Regions from separate parts of the Rosenbergiella sp. YN46 genome, predicted to be linked through region 1. Evidence: predicted binding sites of a transcription regulator. Region 1 holds the regulator's gene; each other region holds the start of a gene.
What was found. The regulator sigma-54, encoded in region 1, starts transcription at its own class of promoters, with help from an activator protein. The targets are predictions, from matches to a motif close to GTTGGCACANNTTTCGCTNT.
Positions count from the first base shown of each region.

Region 2: a site for sigma-54 is predicted at 1,876-1,895, ahead of V3W49_RS20980 (pyridoxal-phosphate-dependent aminotransferase family protein). Genes of this name have one in related genera too.
Region 3: a site for sigma-54 is predicted at 2,242-2,261, ahead of glnK (P-II family nitrogen regulator). Genes of this name have one in related genera too.
Region 4: a site for sigma-54 is predicted at 4,712-4,731, ahead of glnA (glutamate--ammonia ligase). Genes of this name have one in related genera too.

Region 1 is NZ_JAZHEE010000004.1:68,540-74,416, reverse strand. It holds gene kdsD (arabinose-5-phosphate isomerase KdsD) at 1-935, shown strand, start outside; gene kdsC (3-deoxy-manno-octulosonate-8-phosphatase KdsC) at 952-1,518, shown strand; gene lptC (LPS export ABC transporter periplasmic protein LptC) at 1,515-2,099, shown strand; gene lptA (lipopolysaccharide ABC transporter substrate-binding protein LptA) at 2,068-2,610, shown strand; gene lptB (LPS export ABC transporter ATP-binding protein) at 2,617-3,342, shown strand; gene rpoN (RNA polymerase factor sigma-54) at 3,424-4,857, shown strand; gene hpf (ribosome hibernation promoting factor) at 4,880-5,167, shown strand; gene ptsN (PTS IIA-like nitrogen regulatory protein PtsN) at 5,243-5,728, shown strand; gene rapZ (RNase adapter RapZ) at 5,795-5,877, shown strand, end outside.
Region 2 is NZ_JAZHEE010000048.1:16,020-21,896, forward strand. It holds gene V3W49_RS20970 (gamma-glutamyltransferase family protein) at 1-739, opposite strand, end outside; gene hpxU (MurR/RpiR family transcriptional regulator HpxU) at 894-1,733, shown strand; gene V3W49_RS20980 (pyridoxal-phosphate-dependent aminotransferase family protein) at 1,955-3,190, shown strand; gene hpxK (allantoate amidohydrolase) at 3,187-4,443, shown strand; gene V3W49_RS20990 (LytS/YhcK type 5TM receptor domain-containing protein) at 4,560-5,877, shown strand, end outside.
Region 3 is NZ_JAZHEE010000009.1:3,326-9,202, forward strand. It holds gene V3W49_RS09325 (SmdA family multidrug ABC transporter permease/ATP-binding protein) at 1-306, shown strand, start outside; gene V3W49_RS09330 (SmdB family multidrug efflux ABC transporter permease/ATP-binding protein) at 299-2,077, shown strand; gene glnK (P-II family nitrogen regulator) at 2,302-2,640, shown strand; gene amtB (ammonium transporter AmtB) at 2,666-3,952, shown strand; gene tesB (acyl-CoA thioesterase II) at 4,165-5,028, opposite strand; gene V3W49_RS09350 (YbaY family lipoprotein) at 5,217-5,786, shown strand.
Region 4 is NZ_JAZHEE010000020.1:10,944-16,820, forward strand. It holds gene hemN (oxygen-independent coproporphyrinogen III oxidase) at 1-233, shown strand, start outside; gene V3W49_RS14400 (YshB family small membrane protein) at 277-399, opposite strand; gene glnG (nitrogen regulation protein NR(I)) at 486-1,898, opposite strand; gene glnL (nitrogen regulation protein NR(II)) at 1,919-2,968, opposite strand; gene glnA (glutamate--ammonia ligase) at 3,225-4,634, opposite strand; gene typA (ribosome-dependent GTPase TypA) at 4,980-5,877, shown strand, end outside.

The DNA.
Region 1 (5,877 bases):
AGGTGCTGGAGATCGAACGTGAAGGGATCAATCAACTGACGCAGTATATCAATGAGGACTTCACGCGCGCCTGCGAACTGATATTCCACTGCCCCGGAAAAATCGTGGTGATGGGCATGGGCAAATCAGGCCATATCGGCCGTAAGATGGCGGCCACTTTCGCCAGCACCGGTACGCCTTCTTTCTTCGTCCATCCCGGCGAAGCCAGCCATGGCGATCTGGGCATGGTGACGGCGCAGGATGTGGTCGTTGCTATCTCTAACTCCGGCGAATCCAGCGAGATCCTGGCGCTTATCCCGGTGCTGAAGCGCCTGCGAGTGCCGCTTATCTGTATCTCCGGCCGCCCGGAAAGCGCTATGGGCCGCGCCGCTGATGTCCATCTGTGCATTAAAGTGTCGCAGGAAGCCTGCCCGCTGGGGCTGGCGCCGACCACCAGTACCACTGCCACACTGGTCATGGGCGATGCCCTGGCGGTGGCGTTACTGAAAGCCCGCGGCTTCACCGCTGAAGACTTCGCCCTCTCTCACCCAGGCGGCGCGCTGGGGCGCAAGCTGCTACTGCGGGTTAACGATATTATGCACACCGGTGACGAAATCCCCCGGGTCAGCAAACGGGCGACTCTGCGCGATGCCCTGCTGGAGATCACGCGCAAAAATCTGGGCATGACGGTTGTCTGCGACGAAGATATGACCATCGAAGGCATCTTCACCGACGGCGACCTGCGCCGTGTCTTCGATACCGGCGTCGATCTTTATAAACTGAATATCACCGACGTCATGACCACTGGCGGCATTCGCGTACGCCCCGACACCCTGGCGGTGGACGCGCTCAACCTGATGCAGAGCCGCCATATCACTTCGGTGATGGTTGCCGATGGCGACAAGTTACTCGGTGTGTTACATATGCATGACTTACTGCGCGCAGGCGTGGTGTAACGAAGGATAAGCGGTAATGAGCAACCAGGAAGCAATGCTTGCCACCTGTTATGGCCCGGTAAGCGCGCAGGTAATGAATCGGGCGAAAAACGTTCGCCTGCTGATTCTCGATGTCGACGGCGTGATGTCCGACGGCCTTATCTATATGGGCAACAGCGGCGAAGAGCTGAAAGCGTTTAACGTGCGCGACGGCTACGGTATTCGCTGTGCCCTCACCTCCGATATCGAAGTGGCGATTATCACCGGCCGTCAAGCGAAGCTGCTGGAAGATCGCTGCGAAACCCTTGGCATTACACATCTTTACCAGGGGCAGTCAGATAAACGGCTGGCCTTTCAGGCGCTGTTGCATAAACTCTCATTAACGGCCGACCAGGTAGCATACATCGGCGACGATCTTATCGACTGGCCGGTCATGGCTGAAGTGGGACTAAGCGTTGCCGTTGCCGATGCCCATCCTCTGCTGCTGCCGCGCGCAGATTATGTTACCCGTATTGCTGGCGGCCGCGGTGCAGTGCGTGAAGTGTGCGACCTGCTTCTGCTGGCGCAGGGCAAGCTGGAGGAGGCTAAAGGGCAATCCCTATGAGTAAGCTGAAACGTTGGGTCATTATCGGGCTGGCCATTGTAGCACTGGTACTGATCGGCATTAATCTGACCGACCTCGACGAGGCTGAGCCTAAAGCCGTAAACAGCAACGAGCCGACCTACAAGAGCGAGCATTCCGACACCGTGGTTTACAACCCTACGGGGGCGTTGAATTATCGGCTGGTGGCTCAGCACGTGGAATATTTCTCTGCGGACGAGCTTTCATGGTTTACTCTGCCAGTGATGACCGTTTATGACGCCAACGATGCGAATAAAACCGCAACCTGGTCAGTTCGCGCCGATCGCGCCAAACTGACTAAAGACCGTATGCTGTATCTGTACGGAAATGTGGTGGTGACCGCGCTGGCGCCAGATTCGCAATTGCGTAAAATTACGACCGATAACGCCCAGGTAAACCTTGTGACACAGGATGTTACTTCCGATGACCTCGTCACGCTGTACGGGACCACATTTAATTCTAAAGGCCTGAAGATGCGCGGAAATTTGCGCAGCAAAACTGCCGAGCTGATTGAAAAGGTTAGATCCTCATATGAAATCCAGAATAAACAAACACAGCCTTAATCTCCTGCTGGCCGGTACGCTTTTGGCCGCCGCCCTTCCAGCCTTTGCGGTTACTGGTGATACCGATAAGCCTATCCATATTGAATCCGATCAGCAGTCGCTGGATATGGAAGGCAATGTGGTGACCTTTACCGGCAATGTGGTGGTGACTCAGGGTACGATCAAGGTCAACGCCGACAAAGTGGTAGTCACCCGCCCGGGCGGCGAAAAAGGCAAAGAGGTGGTGGAAGCCTATGGTAAGCCCGCTACTTTTTACCAGATGCAGGACAACGGAAAACCAGTTAAAGGCCGCGGCAGTAAAATGCGCTACGAGCTCCAGAATGATTACGTCATCCTGACCGGCAATGCTTATCTGGAGCAGCTCGACAGCAACATCAAGGGCGATAAGATAACCTACCTCGTGAAGGAGCAGAAAATGCAGGCCTCCAGCGAGAAAGGTAAACGCGTGACAACCGTTCTGGTTCCGTCACAGCTCCAGGATAAAAACAATTCCGGCCAGAAGAGTAACTAATTTCGTATGGCAACACTCACTGCAAAGAACCTCGCCAAGGCCTATAAAGGCCGAAAGGTGGTGGAAGATGTCAGCCTGACCGTGGAGTCTGGCGAAATCGTCGGTCTGCTCGGCCCTAATGGCGCCGGTAAAACCACAACCTTCTACATGGTGGTGGGCATCGTCCCGCGCGATGCCGGCAATATCATCATCGACGATGAAGATATCAGCCTGCTGCCTCTGCACGCCCGTGCGCGCCGCGGCATCGGTTATCTGCCTCAGGAGGCCTCTATTTTCCGGCGCCTGAGCGTTTTCGATAACCTGATGGCGGTACTGCAAATTCGCGACGATCTGTCGGCGGAACAGCGCACCGACCGCGCCAACGAGCTGATGGAAGAGTTCCATATCGAACACCTGCGCGATAACCTGGGTCAGTCCCTCTCCGGGGGGGAGCGTCGACGGGTCGAAATCGCCCGTGCGCTGGCGGCTAATCCCAAATTCATCCTGCTGGATGAACCTTTCGCTGGGGTCGATCCCATCTCGGTCATCGACATCAAACGCATTATTGAACACCTGCGAGACAGCGGCCTTGGGGTGCTTATCACCGACCATAACGTCCGTGAAACGCTCGCCGTCTGCGAACGCGCTTATATCGTCAGCCAGGGGCACCTGATTGCCCATGGAACACCTGATGAGATCCTCAAGGACGACCAGGTGAAACGCGTGTATCTTGGGGAAGAGTTCAGACTCTGATAGGGTAAGGACTGGATGCCGCGCTCGCCACCGGGCGCGCGGTTTCATCGACACATTGACCTGAGGTAGCTTGTTCTGAATATGAAGCAAGGTTTGCAATTAAAGCTGAGCCAACAGCTTGCCATGACGCCCCAGTTGCAACAGGCAATCCGCCTGTTGCAACTCTCCACGCTGGAACTCCAGCAGGAGCTTAACCAGGCGCTGGAAAGCAACCCCCTGCTTGAACAGAGCGATCCCCTCGAAGAAGTTGCGACCAGCGAAAACGGCGACAGCGAAACGCTCGACAGCCGGGATGCCCTGGAACAGGACTCCATGCCCGAAGAGTTGCCGCTCGACGCCAGCTGGGACGAGATATACACCGCCGGTACGCCCTCAGGCACCGGCACTGACTATGTTGACGATGAGCTTCCCATCTATCAGGGGGAAACCACCCAGTCTCTTCAGGACTACCTGATGTGGCAGGTCGGACTAACGCCTTTCTCCGATACCGATATCGCTATCGCCACCTCTATTGTCGACGCTGTCGACGATACCGGTTACCTCACCGTCACGGTTCAGGACATCCTGGATGGCATGGGCGATGAAGAGGTAAGCCTGGAAGAGGTCGAGGCGGTTCTCAAACGCATTCAGCGTTTTGATCCCGTCGGCATCGCCGCTCGCGATCTGCGGGAATGCCTGCTGATCCAGCTTTCCCAGTTCGCACCGGAAACCCCACGCCTGCATGAGGCTCACCTGATTGTCAGCGATCACCTCGATCTGCTGGCTAATCATGACTTCCGCTCGCTGATGCGCGTTACACGCCTTAAAGAAGATATCCTGAAAGAAGCCGTTGGGCTGATTCAATCCCTCGACCCGCGTCCGGGCCAGTCCATTCAAACCAGCGAGCCGGAATATGTTATCCCCGACGTGCTGGTACGCAAGCACCAGGGGCGCTGGGTAGTGGAGCTTAACAGCGACAGCATTCCACGTCTGAAGATTAATCAGCAGTATGCGGCCATGGGCACCAATGCCCGTAACGACAGCGACAGCCAGTTCATCCGCAGTAATCTGCAGGAAGCAAAGTGGCTGATTAAAAGCCTGGAGAGCCGCAACGATACCCTGCTGCGCGTCAGTCGCTGTATTGTGAAACAGCAGCAGGCCTTTTTCGAGCATGGTGAGGAGCATATGAAACCGATGGTGCTGGCTGATATCGCTCAGGCCGTCGATATGCATGAATCCACTATCTCACGCGTCACCACTCAAAAATACCTCCAGAGTCCGGGGGGGATTTTTGAGCTGAAGTATTTCTTTTCCAGCCATGTGAGTACCGAGGGAGGCGGCGAAGCCTCTTCTACGGCGATCCGCGCGCTGGTGAAGAAATTAATCGCTGCGGAAAATCCCGCCAAGCCACTGAGCGACAGCAAGCTCACCGCCATGCTCTCCGAGCAGGGGATTATGGTGGCGCGCCGTACCGTCGCAAAGTACCGAGAGTCTTTATCGATCCCTCCGTCTAACCAGCGTAAACAACTGGTCTGACCCAACAGATAAGGAAGACACTATGCAGCTCAACATCACTGGACAAAACGTCGAAATCACCGATGCATTGCGTGAATTTATCAATCCTAAATTCGCCAAGCTGGAGCAGTATTTTGATCGGATCAATCAGGTCTATATTGTGTTGAAAGTGGAAAAGGTTTCCCACGTCGCGGATGCGACGCTGCACGTCAACGGCGGAGAGCTGCACGCCAGTGCGGAAGCTCAGGATATGTATGCGGCCATTGACGGCCTGGTAGACAAGCTGGCGCGGCAGTTAACCAAACATAAAGATAAACTGAAACAACACTAATTGTCCGGGCGTTTCTGTGACCCGTGCGGCTCGCCATTGCGGCGGGCCGTTCCCGCAGAAGGCTTAGGTGAAATTATGATGAACAATGATTTAGCGCTGCAACTGAGCAATGTCCTTAACCAGGAATGTACCCGAAGTGGCGTCCCGTGTCAGAGTAAGAAGCGGGCGCTGGAGATAGTCAGCGAACTGGCTGCTAAACAATTGGGACTGGCCCCCCAGATCGTGTTTGAGGCAGTTCTGACCAGGGAAAAAATGGGAAGTACCGGTATCGGAAACGGTATCGCCATTCCCCACGGCAAGCTGGAAGAAGATACTGAACGCGCCGTGGGCGTCTTTATTAAACTGGAGACCCCCATCGCCTTCGATGCTATCGATAATCAACCGGTGGATCTGCTGTTTGCACTGCTGGTTCCGGCGGATCAGACCAAAACGCATCTGCATACGCTGTCGCTGGTGGCGAAACGGCTGGCGGACAAAACCATCTGCCGCCGGCTGCGCGCAGCGCAAAGCGATGAAGAACTTTATCAGATCATCACTGAAGAAAACCCGGATGCTGAATAACAAACATTCCGGCAGGAATCACGGCTGCGCAGCGATGCAGCCGGTTAACGGGGGGAGAAACTGCACATGGTGCTGATGATTGTCAGCGGCCGCTCAGGTTCAGGGAAGTCCGTGGCACTGCGCGCGCTGGAAGACATGGGCTTTTACTG
Region 2 (5,877 bases), on a different contig from region 1:
TAGTCCCCCGGCTGTGATCCAGGCGCAGCGGCGTGGGACGGCGCGCCCGGTGGTTTTGCAGATCCTCAAGCGTTATCGGCATGCCCAGCCGTTTGGCATCGGCGGCGATGGACTTTGCCAGTTCGCCGCGATAAAAGCTTTCCAGCCCTTCCCGGGCCAGCTGGCGCAGGGTGTTGGCTAGCAGGGGCTGGCGAAATCGCTGGCCGGTGTGGGGCACTTCGCCATTAAGCAAAAAGGCGGCGCTAAAACCGGGGGCATCACGCAGCTCGGCCAGCTTACTGGCGGTGGCGCTGGCCTGGGAGGCAGTCACCGGAATTCCGTTATCGGCATAGCGAATGGCGTCGTCCAGCAGTCGACTCAGCGGCAGAGCGCGACCGGTCAGGGATTCGGAAACTGCCAGCGCTTCCTGCCAGCCGCTGACGGTGCCAGCCACGGTCAGCGCCGCTTGCGGGCCGCGGTGCGGGATCTGGTTCATCCCGGCGTAAGCCTCAGGGGTCGCCAGCGAACCGGCGGCGCCGCTGGCGTCAATGGCGATGGGGGGGCCATCTGGCGGCACAATCAGCCAGAAGCCGTCGCCGCCCAGACCGTTCATATGGGGATAGACCACGGCGATGCTGGCCGCAGCGCTGACCATTGCCTCGATGGCGCTTCCGCCGTCGCGCAGCACCGCAAGCGCGCTCTGGCTGGCCAGATGGTGTGGCGTCACGACCATGCCGTGGGGCGCCATATTGCTCTGCATCGTTGCTCCTTATCATCTGACGGAGGTGGGGTGATAAAAATCATCTGCAAAAGCTATTCCACAATTGAGACAAGTGTCTCAGCACAGCATTTTTATCACCTGGCACGGCTTTTGACTGTACGATAGCGATGAAACGAAAGTTACAGGAGGGGGAATGAAACAGCTGGATGAACGGCTGAAGAGCCAGTACAGCGCTTTATCGCCGCAGGAGCAGCGGGTCGCCGACTTTATCTTTGACCATTTCGACGATCTGATTAGCTATAACAGCGCCGAACTGGCCAGGCTAAGCGGCGTTTCCAAAGCTACCGTGAGCCGCCTGTTTAAGCGCCTGGGCTATGACAAATACCGGGAGATGCGCGATGAGCTGCGCACCCTGCGCCAGAGCGGTATGCCCCTGACCGATAATCGCGACGCCGTGCAGGGCAACACCCTGCTGGCGCGCCATTACAAGCAGGAGATGGCGAATCTGACCCGCTGGGCCAGCGAACTGGATGCCGGGCAGTTTGCCGGAGCCATCGCAGGGCTGGCTGCGGCCCGGCGGATCCTGATTGTGGGGATGCGTAATTCCTGGCCCGCGGCGCTGCATCTGCGCCAGCAGCTATTGCAGACCCGGGGACAGGTTCAACTGCTGCCCCAGCCGGGTCAGACCCTGAGCGAAGAGCTGGTGGATGCCGCCCCCGAAGATCTGGTGGTGATGGTGGCGTTTCGCCGCCGTCCGCGTATCGTGCGCCCGCTGCTGGAGCAACTGCAAAAGTCAGGCGTGCCGGTACTGCTGATTTGCGAACCTCAGGCCCGTAGTCTGTTTCCTCTGGCCCGCTGGCGGCTGTGCGCGCCGCTGGACAGCGTTTCAGCTTATGACAGCTATGCCTGCGCCAACAGTCTGATTAACCTGCTGGCTAACGCACTGCTGCATGACATGCTGAATAGCGGCCGCCAGCGGATCCACCAGATAGCCGATCTCTACCAGCAACTGGACGAGCTGGAACAGCGATGATGGTGCGCCATGGCGGTGCTTTGCACTTTTTTAGTGCGGTTCTTTCATGCCGGTCTGTGTGAATGACAGCGGGCATTGCCCGCTCCACGCTGGTTATTCTTAAGTTATTGAGTCGGGCTGGCGCTGGCCTGGGCTATTCTGGGATGGCACATTAGTTGCAATGAACGGCAGTAAAGAATCTTTTGTTTCAACTCGGCGAACCCGAATAAAAGGAACCTCTCATGGATATTACGCAATACCCGCAACTTAATCCGCCCCAGCGTCTGCTGATGGGCCCGGGGCCGATCAATGCCGATCCCCGGGTGCTGCGCGCCATGTCGAGTCAGCTGATTGGTCAGTACGATCCGGCGATGACTCACTATATGAATGAGGTCATGGCGCTGTATCGCGGCGTATTCCGCACTGAAAATCGCTGGACGCTGCTGGTGGACGGTACCTCCCGGGCGGGGATTGAGGCTATTTTAACTTCGGCGATTCGCCCGGGCGATAAGGTGCTGGTGCCGGTATTCGGCCGCTTCGGGCATCTGCTGTGTGAAATAGCCCGCCGCTGCCGCGCCGAGGTGCATACCATCGAAGTGCCCTGGGGGCAGGTGTTTACGCCAGATGCTATTGAAGACGCCATTAAGCGGGTGCGTCCGCGGCTGCTGCTGACAGTGCAGGGTGACACATCCACCACCATGCTCCAGCCTCTGGAGCACCTGGGCGAGATTTGCCGGCGTTACGGCGTGCTGTTCTATACCGATGCCACCGCAAGCCTGGGAGGCAATCCGCTGGAAACGGACGCCTGGGGGCTGGATGCAGTGTCCGCCGGCATGCAGAAGTGCCTTGGCGGCCCTTCCGGCACTTCGCCCATTACCCTGAGCCCGGCAATGGAAGAGGTGATTCGGCGTCGCAAGTGCGTGGAGGCGGGGATCCGTACCGACGCCCACCAGGACGGCGACGACGAGATGATCTACAGCAACTATTTCGATCTCGGCATGATCATGGACTACTGGGGCCCGGAGCGACTGAATCATCATACCGAAGCCACCAGCGCGCTGTTTGGCGCCCGTGAATGCGCGCGCCTGATTCTGCAGGAGGGGCTGGATAATGGCATCGCTCGCCATAAGCTGCACGGAGACGCGCTGCTGAAGGGGGTACAGGCTATGGGGCTGGAGACTTTCGGCTGCCTGCACCACAAGATGAACAACGTGCTCGGCGTGATTATTCCTCAGGGCGTTAACGGCGACCAGGTGCGGGCCATGATGCTGGATGATTTTGGCATTGAGATCGGCACCTCCTTCGGGCCGCTGCACGGCAAGGTGTGGCGTATTGGCACTATGGGCTATAACGCCCGTAAGTCTTGCGTAATGACCACCCTGAGCGCCCTGGAATCGGTGCTGAATCATCTGAAGTTCGTCACGCCGCAGGGCGCCGGGCTCCAGGCAGCATGGGATCACTACGGGAGCCAGGCATGAGCGAAACGATCAGCGCCGCTCGCGCCGCAGCCCGGGTGATGGCGCGGGCCGATCAACTGGCCGGCATCAGCGAAACGCCCGGGTCGCTGACCCGGGTTTATCTCTCGCCCCAGCACCTCCAGGCCAATGCTCTGGTGGGGCACTGGATGGAACAGGCGGGAATGCGGGTCTGGCAGGATAGCGTCGGCAATATTTGCGGACGCTATGAGGGGGAGTCGGCAGGGGCGCCTGCGCTGCTGCTGGGATCGCATCTGGATACGGTGCGTGACGCCGGACGCTATGACGGTATGCTGGGGGTGCTGACCGCCATTGAAGTCGTTCAGGCTTTGCATGACCAGGGCAGACGGTTGCCGATGGCGGTAGAGGTAGTTGGCTTTGGCGATGAAGAGGGCACCCGGTTCGGCATTACGCTTCTGGGCAGCCGGGGTCTTACCGGCGACTGGCCGCCGGAATGGCTTCAGCAGCAGGACGCGCAGGGCGTAAGCGTGGCCCAGGCGCTGGAAAACGCAGGGCTGGATAGCGCAAACATCGGTCGGGCGGAGCGCGCAAAGGAAGAGATCGCCGCCTGGCTGGAACTGCATATCGAGCAGGGGCCATGCCTGGAGCGGGAAGGGCTGGCGCTGGGCGTGGTGCAGGCGATTAACGGCGCCCGGCGTCTGACCTGCCGCTTCACGGGTCTGGCGGGCCATGCCGGAACGGTGCCGATGACTCACCGCCAGGATGCTCTGGCCGCCGCCGCCGAGTGGATGGTGGCGGTAGAGCAGATCGCAACGCAGCATGGTCGCCAGCAGGTGGCGACCATCGGGACGCTGCGCTGCGCTCCCGGCGCGGTGAACGTTATCCCCGGCGAGGTCACCCTGTCGCTTGACGTTCGCGGGCCGGAGGATGATGCGCTGGAAGCGCTCCAGCGGGCGCTGCTGGATCAGGCGAATGCCATTGCGTTGCGCCGCGGCCTGGGCTTTAGCGCCGAAGAGTATTACCGGATGGCGGCGACGCGCTGCGATCCCGGGCTGCAGCAGCGGCTGACGCAGGCGGTTTCCCGGGTACAGGGGCGCGTGCTGTCGCTGCCCAGCGGCGCCGGGCATGACGCTATCGCCATCGCGCGGCGCTGGCCGGTCGGTATGCTGTTTGTGCGCTGCAAGGGGGGGATTAGCCATCATCCGGCGGAATCGGTCAGGGATGAGGATGTCGCTCTGGCGATTGAGGTGTTTTACCACGCCGCCTGTGAGATTGCGGGCGACAGGGCGTTATAAGGTCGTTAGCGGCCCCATTTTTTGGGGCCGCTTGCCATTTTTTGGCCGGATTCAAAGAATAGTTGACGTTTTCAGGATATGTTACCGGGTCGTGTCAGGAAGAGGTCGGCCAGGGTATGTATGGATTTAATTTAGTGTTACTGCTGCTACAGCAGATGTGCGTGTTTCTGGTTATCGCCTGGCTAATGAGTAAGACCCGCCTGTTTATTCCCCTGGTGCAGGTCACCGTGCGCTTGCCGCATAAGCTGCTGTGCTATATCACTTTTTCCATCTTCTGCATTATGGGCACTTACTTCGGGTTGCACTTCGAGGATTCCATCGCTAACACCCGTGCTATCGGCGCCGTGATGGGGGGGCTGCTGGGAGGCCCGGTGGTGGGGGGCCTGGTGGGGCTCACCGGCGGTTTGCACCGCTATTCGCTGGGGGGCATGACGGCGGTCAGCTGTATGCTCTCCACCCTTACCGAAGGGCTGCTGGCGGGGCTGATGCACCGCTTTCTGGTTCGGCGCGGACGGGCCGATAAAGTCTTCAGTCCGCTAACGGCGGGCTGCGTTACCCTGGTGGTGGAAGTGATCCAGATGCTGATTATTCTGGCGGTGGCCCGGCCGTTTCAGGACGCGCTCAACCTGGTCAGCAACATCGCCGCGCCGATGATTATTACCAACAGCGTTGGCGCGGCGCTGTTTATGCGCATCCTGTTGGATCGACGGGCGATGTTCGAAAAGTACACCTCTGCCTTTTCCGCCACCGCGCTGCGGGTGGCGGCGGCCACCGAGGGGATTTTACGCCAGGGCTTTAATCAGGAGAACAGCCTGAAGGTGGCCCGGGTACTGCATCACGAACTGGATATCGGCGCGGTGGCGATCGTCGATTGCGATAAGCTGCTGGCTTTTATCGGCACGGGTTCCGATCACCATCTGGCCGGTCGCCCCGTCGCTTCAGAGTATACCCGGCGCGCGATAGAAACCGGTGAAGTGGTCTATGCCGACGGCAATGAGGTACCCTACCGCTGTTCGCTACAGGCTAATTGCAAACTGGGTTCGACCCTGGTGATTCCCCTGCGTGGCGAAAACCAGCGGGTGATTGGCGCCATTAAGCTTTATGAAGAGAAAAACCGGCTGTTCAGCTCCATTAACCGAACGCTGGGGGAGGGCATCGCTCAGCTACTGTCGGCTCAGATTCTGGCGGGGCAGTATGAACGCCAGAAGGCGCTACTGGCCCAGTCCGAGATCAAACTGTTGCACGCCCAGGTGAATCCTCACTTTCTGTTTAACGCCCTGAATACGCTGAAGGCGGTGATTCGCAACGATAGCGAACGCGCCGGGCAACTGGTTCAGTACCTTTCCACCTTCTTTCGTAAAAATTTGAAGCGCTCGTCGGAGGTCGCCACGCTGGGCGATGAGCTGGAACACGTTAACGCCTATCTGCAAATCG
Region 3 (5,877 bases), on a different contig from region 1:
CTTGATGCTGAAATACTGATCCTCGACGATGCGCTGTCGGCGGTGGACGGGCGCACCGAGCACCAGATCCTCCAGAACCTGAAAACGTGGGGTAAAGAGCGCACGCTGATTGTCAGCGCCCACCGTCTGTCGGCCCTGACGACGGCCAGCGAGATACTGGTGCTGCAACGTGGTCAGGTGGCGCAGCGCGGTCGCCATGACCGGTTGGTGGAACAGCCTGGCTGGTATCGCGATATGTACCGCTATCAGCAACTGGAGGCCGCACTGGATGAAGTGCCGGTCGACGAGGAGGCGACGGATGCGTAATCTGCGTCAATTGTGGCCGACCCTGAAGCGACTACTGGCTTATGGTTCACCCTGGCGTCGACCCCTGATGATAGCGGTGGCGATGCTGTGGATCGCGGCAGCGGCGGAAGTCAGCGGTCCGGCGCTTATCAGCTATTTTATTGATAATATGGTAGCCCAGCATCGGTTGCCGGTGAAACTGGTGGCGGGGCTGGCCGCGCTCTATCTCTTTCTGCAGATTCTGGCAGCGTCACTGCACTACGCCCAGGCGCTGCTGTTTAACCGCGCTGCGGTGGGCGTGGTGCAACAGTTGCGCACCGACGTGATGGATGCGGCGCTACGTCAGCCGATTAGCGCCTTCGATACCCAGCCGGTGGGGGAGTTGATCTCCCGGGTGACCAACGATACTGAAGTGATTCGCGATCTCTACGTTACCGTCGTGGCGACGGTGCTGCGTAGCGCAGCGCTGATAGGCGCCATGCTGGTGGCGATGTTCAGCCTGGACTGGCGTATGGCGCTGGTGGCGATAGCCATCTTCCCGGCGGTGCTGGTGGTGATGCTGATTTATCAGCGTTACAGCACCCCCATCGTGCGCCGGGTACGCAGCTGGCTGGCGGATATTAACGATGGATTTAATGAAGTGATTAACGGCATGGGCGTGATTCAGCAGTTTCGCCAGCAGGCGCGCTTCGGCGAGCGAATGGGGCGCGCCAGCCGGAATCACTACCAGGCACGAATGCAAACCCTGCGGCTTGACGGCTTTTTGCTGCGTCCGCTGCTGAGCCTGTTTTCCGCGCTGATCCTGTGCGGCCTGCTGATCCTGTTCGGCTTCAGTCCGCAGGGCACTATCGAAGTCGGGGTGCTGTACGCCTTTATCAGCTACCTCGGACGCCTTAATGAACCCCTGATTGAGCTGACCACTCAACAGTCGATGCTACAGCAGGCGGTGGTGGCCGGGGAGCGGGTTTTCGAACTGATGGATCGCCCACGCCAGCGCTATGGCGACGATACCCGGCCGCTGGCAGGCGGCAGTATCGCCATTCACGGCCTCTCTTTTGCCTACCGCGACCAGCAGTGGGTACTGAAGAACATCGATCTGGAAGTGCCGTCGCGCGGCTTTGTGGCGCTGGTCGGGCACACCGGCAGCGGCAAAAGCACGCTGGCTAACTTGCTGATGGGCTACTACCCCCTGACTCACGGCGAGATTTTGCTGGATGGTCGTAGCCTGGAAAGCCTGAGTCATGAAGTATTGCGCCATGGCGTAGCGATGGTGCAGCAGGACCCGGTGGTGCTGGCGGATACGTTCTTCGCTAACGTCACTCTGGGACGTGATATCAGCGAACAGCGGGTCTGGCAGGCGCTGGAGACGGTGCAGCTGGATGCCTTGGCTCGCAGTATGCGCGACGGGATCCAGACCCGGCTGGGCGAACAGGGGAATAACCTGTCGGTGGGCCAGAAGCAACTGCTGGCTCTGGCCCGGGTGCTGGTGGCGCCGCCGGAGATACTGATTCTTGATGAAGCTACCGCCAGCATTGACTCCGGTACTGAACAGGCCATTCAGCGGGCGCTGGCGGTGGTGCGCGAGCATACCACCCTGGTGGTTATCGCTCATCGTCTTTCCACCATCGTGGAGGCAGATACCATCATGGTGCTGCATCGCGGTCGGGCGGTAGAGCGCGGTACCCACGAGGCGCTACTGGAAGCCAGAGGCCGATACTGGCAAATGTATCAGCTGCAGCTGGTGGGCGATGAACTACAGGCTGCCGGGCGCGAAGAGACGCTGATTGCCTGATGCACCATTCCGGGGCGCGCGCTTAACCCGGCGCCCCGTTCCCCGTTTTTGCGCACCATAATAGTGCGTCAATATCCTCCAGTGGTCTTTCAGTCTGCATGTCGGTCATGCATTCCCCCCTATCTGAATCCCCACCCGGGGGCCGTTGGCGTTGAATAACGCGTTTTGGCATGTCCCTTGCTTTATCCCCTTGTATGCGGCTTTTACCCGGACGGAGGGGAATTATGAAGTTGGTTACGGTGGTCATTAAGCCATTTAAGCTGGAAGAGGTGCGCGAGGCGCTCTCCTCTATCGGCATTCAGGGGCTGACGGTGACGGAAGTGAAGGGCTTCGGGCGCCAGAAGGGCCATGCGGAGCTGTATCGTGGCGCGGAGTACAGCGTCAACTTCCTGCCTAAGGTCAAAATAGATATCGCCATTGCCGACGATCAGGTGGATGAAGTGGTGGACGTCATTAAAAACGCCGCCTGGACCGGCAAGATCGGCGACGGCAAGATTTTCGTCGCCGAGCTGCAGCGGGTGATTCGTATTCGTACCGGCGAAGCCGATGAAGCGGCACTATGACTGGCCTTGAATGGGGATAATTAAGATGAAAAAACTGACCTCAAAAATCGGCTGCTGCACGCTGGCTCTGGCGCCGGGTCTGGCGATGGCGGCGCCTGCCGTAGCCGATAAGGCGGATAACGCCTTTATGATGATTTGCACCGCGCTGGTGCTGTTTATGACGATACCGGGACTGGCGCTGTTTTACGGCGGGCTGCTGCGCGGGCGAAATGTCCTTTCGATGCTGACTCAGGTAAGCGTCAGTTTCGCTATGGTTTGCGTACTGTGGGTACTTTATGGCTACACGCTGGCCTTTGGGGAAGGGGGCGCCTTTTTCGGCAATCTTGACCAGATTATGCTGAAGGGGATTGAGCTGACGGCCCTGACCGGCTCCTTCTATCAGTATATTCACGTGGCTTTCCAGGGCTCTTTCGCCTGTATTACCGTGGCGTTAATTGTTGGCGCCCTGGCGGAACGCATTCGTTTTTCGGCGGTACTGATTTTTGTGGTGGTGTGGCTGACGCTTTCCTATATACCCATCGCCCATATGGTGTGGGGTGGTGGATTGTTGGGTACTCATGGGGCGCTGGACTTCGCGGGCGGCACTGTGGTGCATATTAACGCCGCGGTTGCCGGTCTGGTTGGGGCCTGGCTGCTGGGCAAGCGCGTGGGTTACGGCAAAGAGGCCTTTAAGCCCCATAATTTGCCGATGGTCTTTATGGGCACTGCGGTTCTCTATATCGGCTGGTTCGGCTTTAACGCCGGTTCCGCCAGCGCAGCGAATGAGATTGCCGCGCTGGCTTTTGTGAATACCGTGGTGGCCACGGCAGCGGCGATTCTGGGCTGGATCTTCGGCGAGTGGGCGCTGCGCGGCAAACCGTCGCTGCTTGGCGCTTGCTCTGGCGCCATCGCCGGGCTGGTGGGCATTACCCCGGCTTGCGGTACCGTGGGTGTTGGCGGTGCGCTGATTATCGGCCTTGTTGCCGGTCTGGCCGGGCTATGGGGCGTAACGGCGTTGAAACGCTGGCTGCGGGTGGACGATCCCTGCGATGTCTTTGGCGTCCACGGCGTGTGCGGCATTATCGGCTGCGTGCTGACTGGCATCTTCACCGCCACTTCGTTGGGCGGTACCGGTTTTGCCGATGGCGTGACGATGGGACATCAGGTACTGATTCAGCTGGAAAGCATCGCCATTACCGTGGTCTGGTCAGGAGTGGTGGCCTTTATCGGCTATAAACTGGCGGATATCGCGGTCGGACTGCGGGTGCCGGAAGAGCAGGAGCGCGAAGGACTGGACGTCAACAGCCATGGCGAGAACGCCTACAACAACTGAGTTATGGCTCCGTGCATTAAAAGCCCGAGCCTCGTTCGGGCTTGAGACTGTTGATAAACCTGGGTCAAACGCGGTCGGTCAGAATCGCTGAAAAATAAACAAGGAAAATCAATTTATTGAGTTTCGGCTGATAAACATTAAAGAGGGAAAAACCACGCTTTTTCCCTCTTTGTCATCAACCTGAAGCCCGAATCTCGTTCGGGCTTTTTGCGTTATTCGCCGTGGCGACGAATAACGCCTTCCTGTACCGATGAAGCGACCAGCTGGCCGTCCCGGTTATAAAATTCTCCGCGCACAAAGCCGCGGGCGCTGGAAGCGGAAGTGCTCTCTACATCGTAAAGCAGCCAGTCGCTGATATCGAACGGGCGGTGGAACCACATGGAGTGATCGATGGTCGCCACCTGCATGCCGGGCTCCAGGAACCCGACCCCATGGGGCTGAAGCGAAACCGGCAGAAAGTTAAAGTCGGACGCGTAGCCCAGCAGATACTGGTGTACGCTCAGGCAGTCAGGCACCGCGCCATTGGCTCGCAGCCACACCTGGCGTTTGGGGCCGTCGACGTGCCCTTTGAGCGGGTTATGGAAGGTGACCGGGCGTATCTCCAGCGGTTTCTCGCCCAGAAACTTATTGCGGGCCTTTTCAGGTAGCAGGTGAGCCAGCGAGCGGGCGATATCGCTTTCCGATTTCAGCGATTCGGGCGGCGGGGCGTCCGGCATTGTTTTCTGGTGCTCAAAGCCCGGCTCCGGCGCCTGGAAGGAGACGGTCATATAGAAAATGGGTTTGCCGTTCTGGATAGCGGCGACCCGACGGGCGCTGAAGCTGTTGCCGTCGCGTAGTACTTCCACATCGTAAACGATGGGTTTCTGGGTATCGCCGGGGCGAAGGAAGTAGCTGTGAAAAGAGTGTGCCAGTCGGGCTTCCGGCACCGTCTGTTTAGCGGCGGAAAGCGCCTGGCCCACGACCTGGCCGCCGAAGACGCGCTTTAGCCCAAGGTCTTCGCTCTGGCCGCGAAACAGTCCCTCTTCGATCTTCTCCAGTCGTAGCAGCGTCAGCAAACTATCAAGCGCCTGGCTCATCTTCTTTCCTCTTATCTGGTCAGTCTCAATGCTTCTCAGTATACCGCACAACCCGGCAGGGGCTGATAAGTTCAATTGTCTGATTCCCCGTCCTTTAAGAGGAAAAATCTGGCATGATGTGCCACACTTAGAGGCATATCTGGTGTAGATCACCCGGTTTGGTATGCATTGATAATAAGGAGAAATCAATGAAACTGGTGCATATGTTAAGTGGTTTGGCGATTGCCGTGGCTCTGGCTGGCTGCGCACAGGAAGGGTCTGAACAGGTTGCCGCGCCGACGACTCAGGGTGCAACGATAGCCGGAACCACTACGCAGAACGATCTGCGTCTGCCTAATGTCTCTGGCTCTGTCTGGTTGAAACAGAACGTGGTGTTGCCGCCGAATGCGGTGCTGACCGTGACGTTATCTGACGCTTCGCTGGCAGATGCGCCTTCGAAGGTGCTGACCCAGAGAGCGGTACGAACCGAAGGGAAGCAGGCGCCGTTTACCTTTATCCTGCCGTTTAACCCCTCGGACGTGAAACCGAACGCCCGCATTCTGTTAAGTGCGGCCATTACGGTTGATGATAAGCTGATGTTTATTACCGATACCATCCAGCCAGTGGTGAACAACGGCGTGACCAAAGCGGACGTGACCCTGGTTCCGGTACAGCATACGGCGGTTCCGGTGAAATCAGGCCCCAGCGCCGTGAATCAGAGCAGCATGCTGTCGGGCTCACAGCAGCAGGGTTCCGCTGCTACGCCGACCCTGTACTGAATTGTCGGTTTTCGTTCTGCTAAGGCGCCTGTCTGGCGCCTTTTTTTATGATATATGATCGGTGAATGGCGGATAGTCTGGGTAGTGAGAT
Region 4 (5,877 bases), on a different contig from region 1:
TCCGGCTGAATTTCGCCGAAATCGAACGCGCGTGGCAGCTCGATTTCCAGGATTACTTTGCCGAAGATTTAGCATTACTGGCGCCGCTGGCGCAGGATAGGCTGGTGGAGATCAATGATCGGGGCATTCAGGTGACGGCGAAAGGGCGGCTGCTGATTCGTAATATCTGCATGTGCTTTGATATCTACTTACGTCATAAAGCTAAACTGCAGAAATTCTCGCGGGTGATTTAACATGATAAAAAAGCGGGGCGCCTGATTCAGCCGCCCCGCTTTTTTAACTAAAGAAGTTGAACAGCGCCGCGCACAGTAGCGCCGCAATCGCCGCATGGGGTGACTGACTGGCTGCCGCGCCCACGTCAACGCTGCTCGAAATCACGTTAATTAATGATTCCAGCATGGTAGACCTCCGCATAATCGTGCCCGATCATACTCATCCTTGCCCCTGAGTCAAAGGCTAAAAAAACGCCAAAAAGTGGTCTTTTTCTACTCCATACCTAACTCTTTGAGCTTACGGGTCAGGGTGTTTCGCCCCCAGCCGAGCAGGCGTGCGGCTTCCTGTTTATGACCATGGGTATGGCGCAGGGCTGTGGTCAGCAGCGTACGCTCCATTTCCGGCTGCGCTTCAGATAATAAATTTTGATGACCGGAACGCAGTGCCCGATCCGCCCACTGGGCCAGCACCGTTGCCCAACTGTCGGGTTGAACCTGGGTTCCGCTGCTTTCTGGCACACTGGTTTCAAACAACTCTGGCGGCAAATCCTGAATCAGCACTTCCTGACCAGCGGCCATCACCGTCAGCCAGCGGCAGGTGTTTTCCAGCTGGCGCACGTTGCCGCCCCAGGCCAGGCGGGTGAGTGCCGCTTCGGTTTCCGGATGTAACTGCTTGGTTTCTACCCCCAGCTCCTGGGCGGCTTTCTGCAGAAAGTGGCGCGCCAGGCGTGGAATATCTTCGCGACGTTCACGCAGGGGCGGCAGATGAACCCGGATAACATTCAGACGATGAAACAGATCTTCACGAAAGGTTCCTTCCTGCACCCGTTGTTCCAGATTCTGGTGAGTGGCGGCAATAATACGCACGTCCACTTTCACTGGCGCATAGCCGCCTACCCGATAAAACTGACCATCGGCCAGCACGCGCAGCAGGCGGGTCTGAACATCCAGCGGCATATCGCCGATTTCATCCAGGAACAGAGTGCCGCCGTCGGCTTGTTCAAAGCGCCCCTGGCGAATTTGGCTGGCGCCGGTAAAGGCGCCTTTTTCGTGACCAAACAGCTCGGATTCGATCAAATCGCGCGGGATCGCCGCCATATTCAGGGCTATAAACGGCGATTTAGCCCGCGGGCTGTGGCGATGCAGCGCATGGGCCACCAGCTCTTTACCTGTACCGGACTCGCCATTAATCAGTACGCTTATCGATGAGCGCGACAGTCGCCCGATAATTCGAAACACGTCCTGCATGGCTGGCGCTTCGCCGATAATATCGGCGGCCGGGCCGCTGGTTTGGGTCAGGCGCGGCTGCTGCTGTTCCTGATAGTGATTGATGGCGCGTTCCACCAGCGCCACCGCTTCGTCGATATCGAACGGTTTTGGCAGATAGTCGAAAGCGCCTTGCTGATAGGCGCTGACGGCAGCGTCCAGATCGGAATGGGCGGTCATAATGATGACCGGAAGCATCGGATGACGCTGTTTAATCTGCTTAAGCAGCGTGAGCCCGTCCATACCCGGCATGCGGATATCGGAAAGCAGCACGTCCGGCGTTCGGGTGGCAAGAGCATCCAGTACCTGATTGCCACTCTCAAAGGCGGTACAGCTAATGCCAGCGCTGGTGAGCGCACGCTCCAGTACCCAGCGGATGGAGCTATCGTCATCGACGATCCAGGCTATCCCTCGTTGCATAGTGACCTCTATTCAGGCGCTTATTTACGGATGGGCAGGTAGACCGAAAATTCGGTATGGCCCGGCCAACTGTTAAATTCAATTTTCCCCGAGTGCTGATCGATAAGACTGCGGGCAATGGAAAGCCCCAGGCCGGTTCCGCCTTCGCGGCCGCTGACCATCGGATAGAACAGCGTATCCTGCAGGCAGGAAGGAATACCGGGGCCGTTATCTTCAACGTCGATACGCGCCGCCAGGCGATAGCGCTCGCCGTGCAGCGTTAGCTGGAAGGCGGTGCGGGTACGCAGCGTGATTTCTCCGCCCTGTTCACCGAGCGCCTGGAGCGCGTTGCGCACAATATTCAGCAGCACCTGTTCAAGCTGATCGGGGTCGTGGGTCAGATCCGGCAGGCTGGGGTCGTAGTCGCGCACCAGGGTGACGTTTTCCGGCAGTTCCAGCTTCACCAGATTCACCACTCGTTCGGCCACCTTATGGATGCTGTCGGTAATATGCATACCCGGTTGTTGAGGCCCCAGCAGCCTGTCGACCAGATTACGCAGCCGGTCGGCCTGTTCGATAATGACGGTGGTATATTCCGTAAGCGCAGGATCCGGCAGGGCGCGATTAAGCAACTGTGCCGCACCGCGTAGTCCGCCGAGCGGGTTTTTTATCTCGTGGGCCAGACCGCGCACCAGGTCACGGGCTGCCACCTGTTGGGCGTGCTGCAACTGTTCCTGGCTGAGTCGCCGCTGGTTATCCATAGGGGACATTTCCAGCAGAATCAGGCCGTCCGGCATACGCTGCGCTGACAGTGAAAGAATATGAGCGCGACCGTCTATCACCAGCGTGACTTCATTATCGATAAAGCCCTGACCGGTGTTCAGGCTTTCGCGCATCAGTTCGATATTCAGCGAAAAATAGCGAAGAAGCTCCGGCAGCGGTGCGCCGAACAGTTTGCGCGAACTTTGCGCCAGCAACTGCTGAGCGGCGGGATTCGCATAATGCACGGCAAGCGAATCATCCACCAACAGGATGCTGTTCATCAGCGTATTCAGGATAAGCCCCGCATCGGGCAGTGTGCCATTTGCCATTGTTAGCCCCCTTCCAGCCATTGCACCATTTTAGTGCATACCGGTGTTCGCTTCATTAATAGCCTGGCCCCGGGGCGATATTATTTGCCGTTATAGCTCCGGGCGATCTCACTATCCTTATGAAAACAGGGTACTAATGAACCGTACACGTATTGATATGGGAGAAAAAAGCCCATCAGAGATGGGCTAAACGTTTCCACGGCAACAAAAAATCGGCTGCTGCGCCCGAAAGGTAGCGGGCGCAGCCAGTAACATCTTAAACGCTGTAGTACAGTTCGAATTCAACCGGGTGCGGCGTCATGCGAACGCGGTCGTTCTCTTCGCGACGCAGGGCGATGTAGGCATCGATCGCGTCGTTGGTGAAGACACCGCCCGCGGTCAGAAACTCACGGTCAGCATCCAGGGCTTCCAGAGCCTCTTCCAGAGAGCCGGCAACCTGCGGGATCTCTTTAGCTTCTTCCGGCGGCAGGTCGTACAGGTTTTTATCCATCGCTTCGCCCGGGTGGATCTTGTTCTTAATACCGTCAAGACCGGCCATCAGCAGGGCGGCGAAAGCCAGGTACGGGTTGGCCGCCGGATCCGGGAAGCGCACTTCGATACGGCGAGCCTTCGGAGAGGTTACCACCGGGATACGGATAGAGGCGGAACGGTTACGGGCAGAGTAAGCCAGCATAACCGGTGCTTCATAGCCAGGAACCAGACGTTTGTAGGAGTTGGTGCTCGGGTTGGTCAGGGCATTAATGGCTTTTGCATGCTTGATGACGCCGCCAATATAGTAGAGCGCCATTTCGGACAGACCTGCGTATTTGTCGCCGGCGAACAGGTTGTTACCGTCTTTCGACAGGGACATATGGCAGTGCATACCGGAACCGTTATCGCCAAACATCGGCTTGGGCATAAAGGTCGCGGTTTTGCCGAAGCGGTGAGCGACGTTGTGTACCACGTACTTATAGATCTGAATTTCGTCCGCTTTCTTGGTCATGGTGTTGAAGCGGGTCGCCACTTCGTTCTGACCGGCGGTGGCCACTTCGTGGTGATGCGCTTCAACTACCAGGCCCATCTCTTCCATGGTCATACACATCACGGAACGGATGTCCTGGGCGGAGTCTACCGGCGGAACCGGGAAATAGCCGCCTTTCACGCCCGGACGGTGGCCTTTGTTGCCGCCTTCGTATTGAGTGGAAGAGTTCCAGGCGCCTTCGATATCGTCAATAGCGACGTGAGAGCCGGAAATGGAGCTACCGAAACGGATGTCGTCGAACAGGAAGAATTCCGGCTCCGGCCCGAACAGCACGGTATCGGCAAGGCCGGTGGCGCGCAGATAGTCTTCAGCGCGCTTGGCGATAGAACGCGGATCGCGGTCATAGCCCTGAAGTGTGCCCGGCTCCAGAATATCGCAGCGGATAAGCAGCGTCGGCTCTTCATAGAATGGGTCGATCACGGCGGTTGACGGGTCCGGCATCAGTACCATGTCGGATTCGTTGATGCCTTTCCAGCCGCCGATGGAGGAACCGTCGAACATTTTGCCTTCTTCAAAGAAGTCCTGGTCCACCTGATGGGAAGGAATGGTGACGTGCTGCTCTTTCCCTTTAGTATCGGTAAAGCGCAAATCGACAAACTTTATTTCGTGCTCACTCAGCAGCGTCATAACGTGTTCAGCGGACATAGGTAACTCTCCCGGATTTGTCATTGTCGTCGTGGTACAACTTTTGTTTAAAGTGGCTTTTCGCCTTGTTATGGATAAAAGCGAAAAGCGTGCCAACTTTCACTTCGCCCCAAAAAGGCGCTATGATGCGCACCGCAGTGAAAAGGGCTGCACCACACTGAACATTATGCACTATAATGGTGCACTCAGAGGATGGCGGGGCACTAAAATGGTGCGCTTCCTTCTTTTTCTCTCTCCGTGAAAACGATCACAGACACCAAAAGAAAAAGGTTTTCTGCGATCTGTTCAGTCCTCCGATTAATCCGTGTACAATAACGCGCTATTTCTAATGCCTGAGGCAAAGTTGTGATCGAAAATCTGCGTAACATCGCCATTATTGCGCACGTTGACCACGGGAAAACCACCCTGGTCGACAAGCTGCTGCAACAATCTGGCACCTTCGGTGAGCGTAATGAGCTGACCGAGCGAGTCATGGACTCCAACGATCTGGAAAAAGAGCGTGGGATTACCATCCTCGCGAAAAATACGGCTATTAACTGGCGTGACTACCGCATCAACATCGTTGATACCCCGGGGCACGCCGACTTCGGTGGTGAAGTAGAACGCGTCATGTCGATGGTTGACTCTGTTCTGCTGCTTGTCGACGCAATGGATGGCCCGATGCCGCAGACCCGTTTTGTGACCGAGAAGGCCTTCGCCAACGGGCTGAAGCCGATCGTGGTCATCAACAAAGTTGACCGTCCCGGCGCGCGCCCGGACTGGGTTGTTGATCAGGTATTCGACCTGTTCGTCAACCTGGGTGCCACCGACGAGCAGCTGGACTTCCCCATTGTTTACGCGTCCGCGCTGAACGGTATCGCCGGTCTGGATCATGAAGACATGGCCGACGATATGACCCCGCTGTTCGAAACCATCGTTAAGCACGTGGAAGCGCCGAACGTTGATCTGAACGGCCCATTCCAGATGCAGATCTCCCAGCTGGACTACAACAGCTACGTGGGTGTTATCGGTATTGGTCGTATTAAGCGCGGCGTGGTTAAGCCGAACCAGCAGGTCACCATCATCGATACGGAAGGTAAACGCCGTAACGGTAAGGTGAGCCAGGTTCTGGGCCACATGGGCCTGCAGCGTATCGAATCTGCTTCTGCCGAAGCGGGCGATATCATCGCTATCACCGGCCTGGGCGAGCTGAACATCTCCGATACCCTGTGCGATCCGAATAACGTTGAGGCGCTGCCGCCGC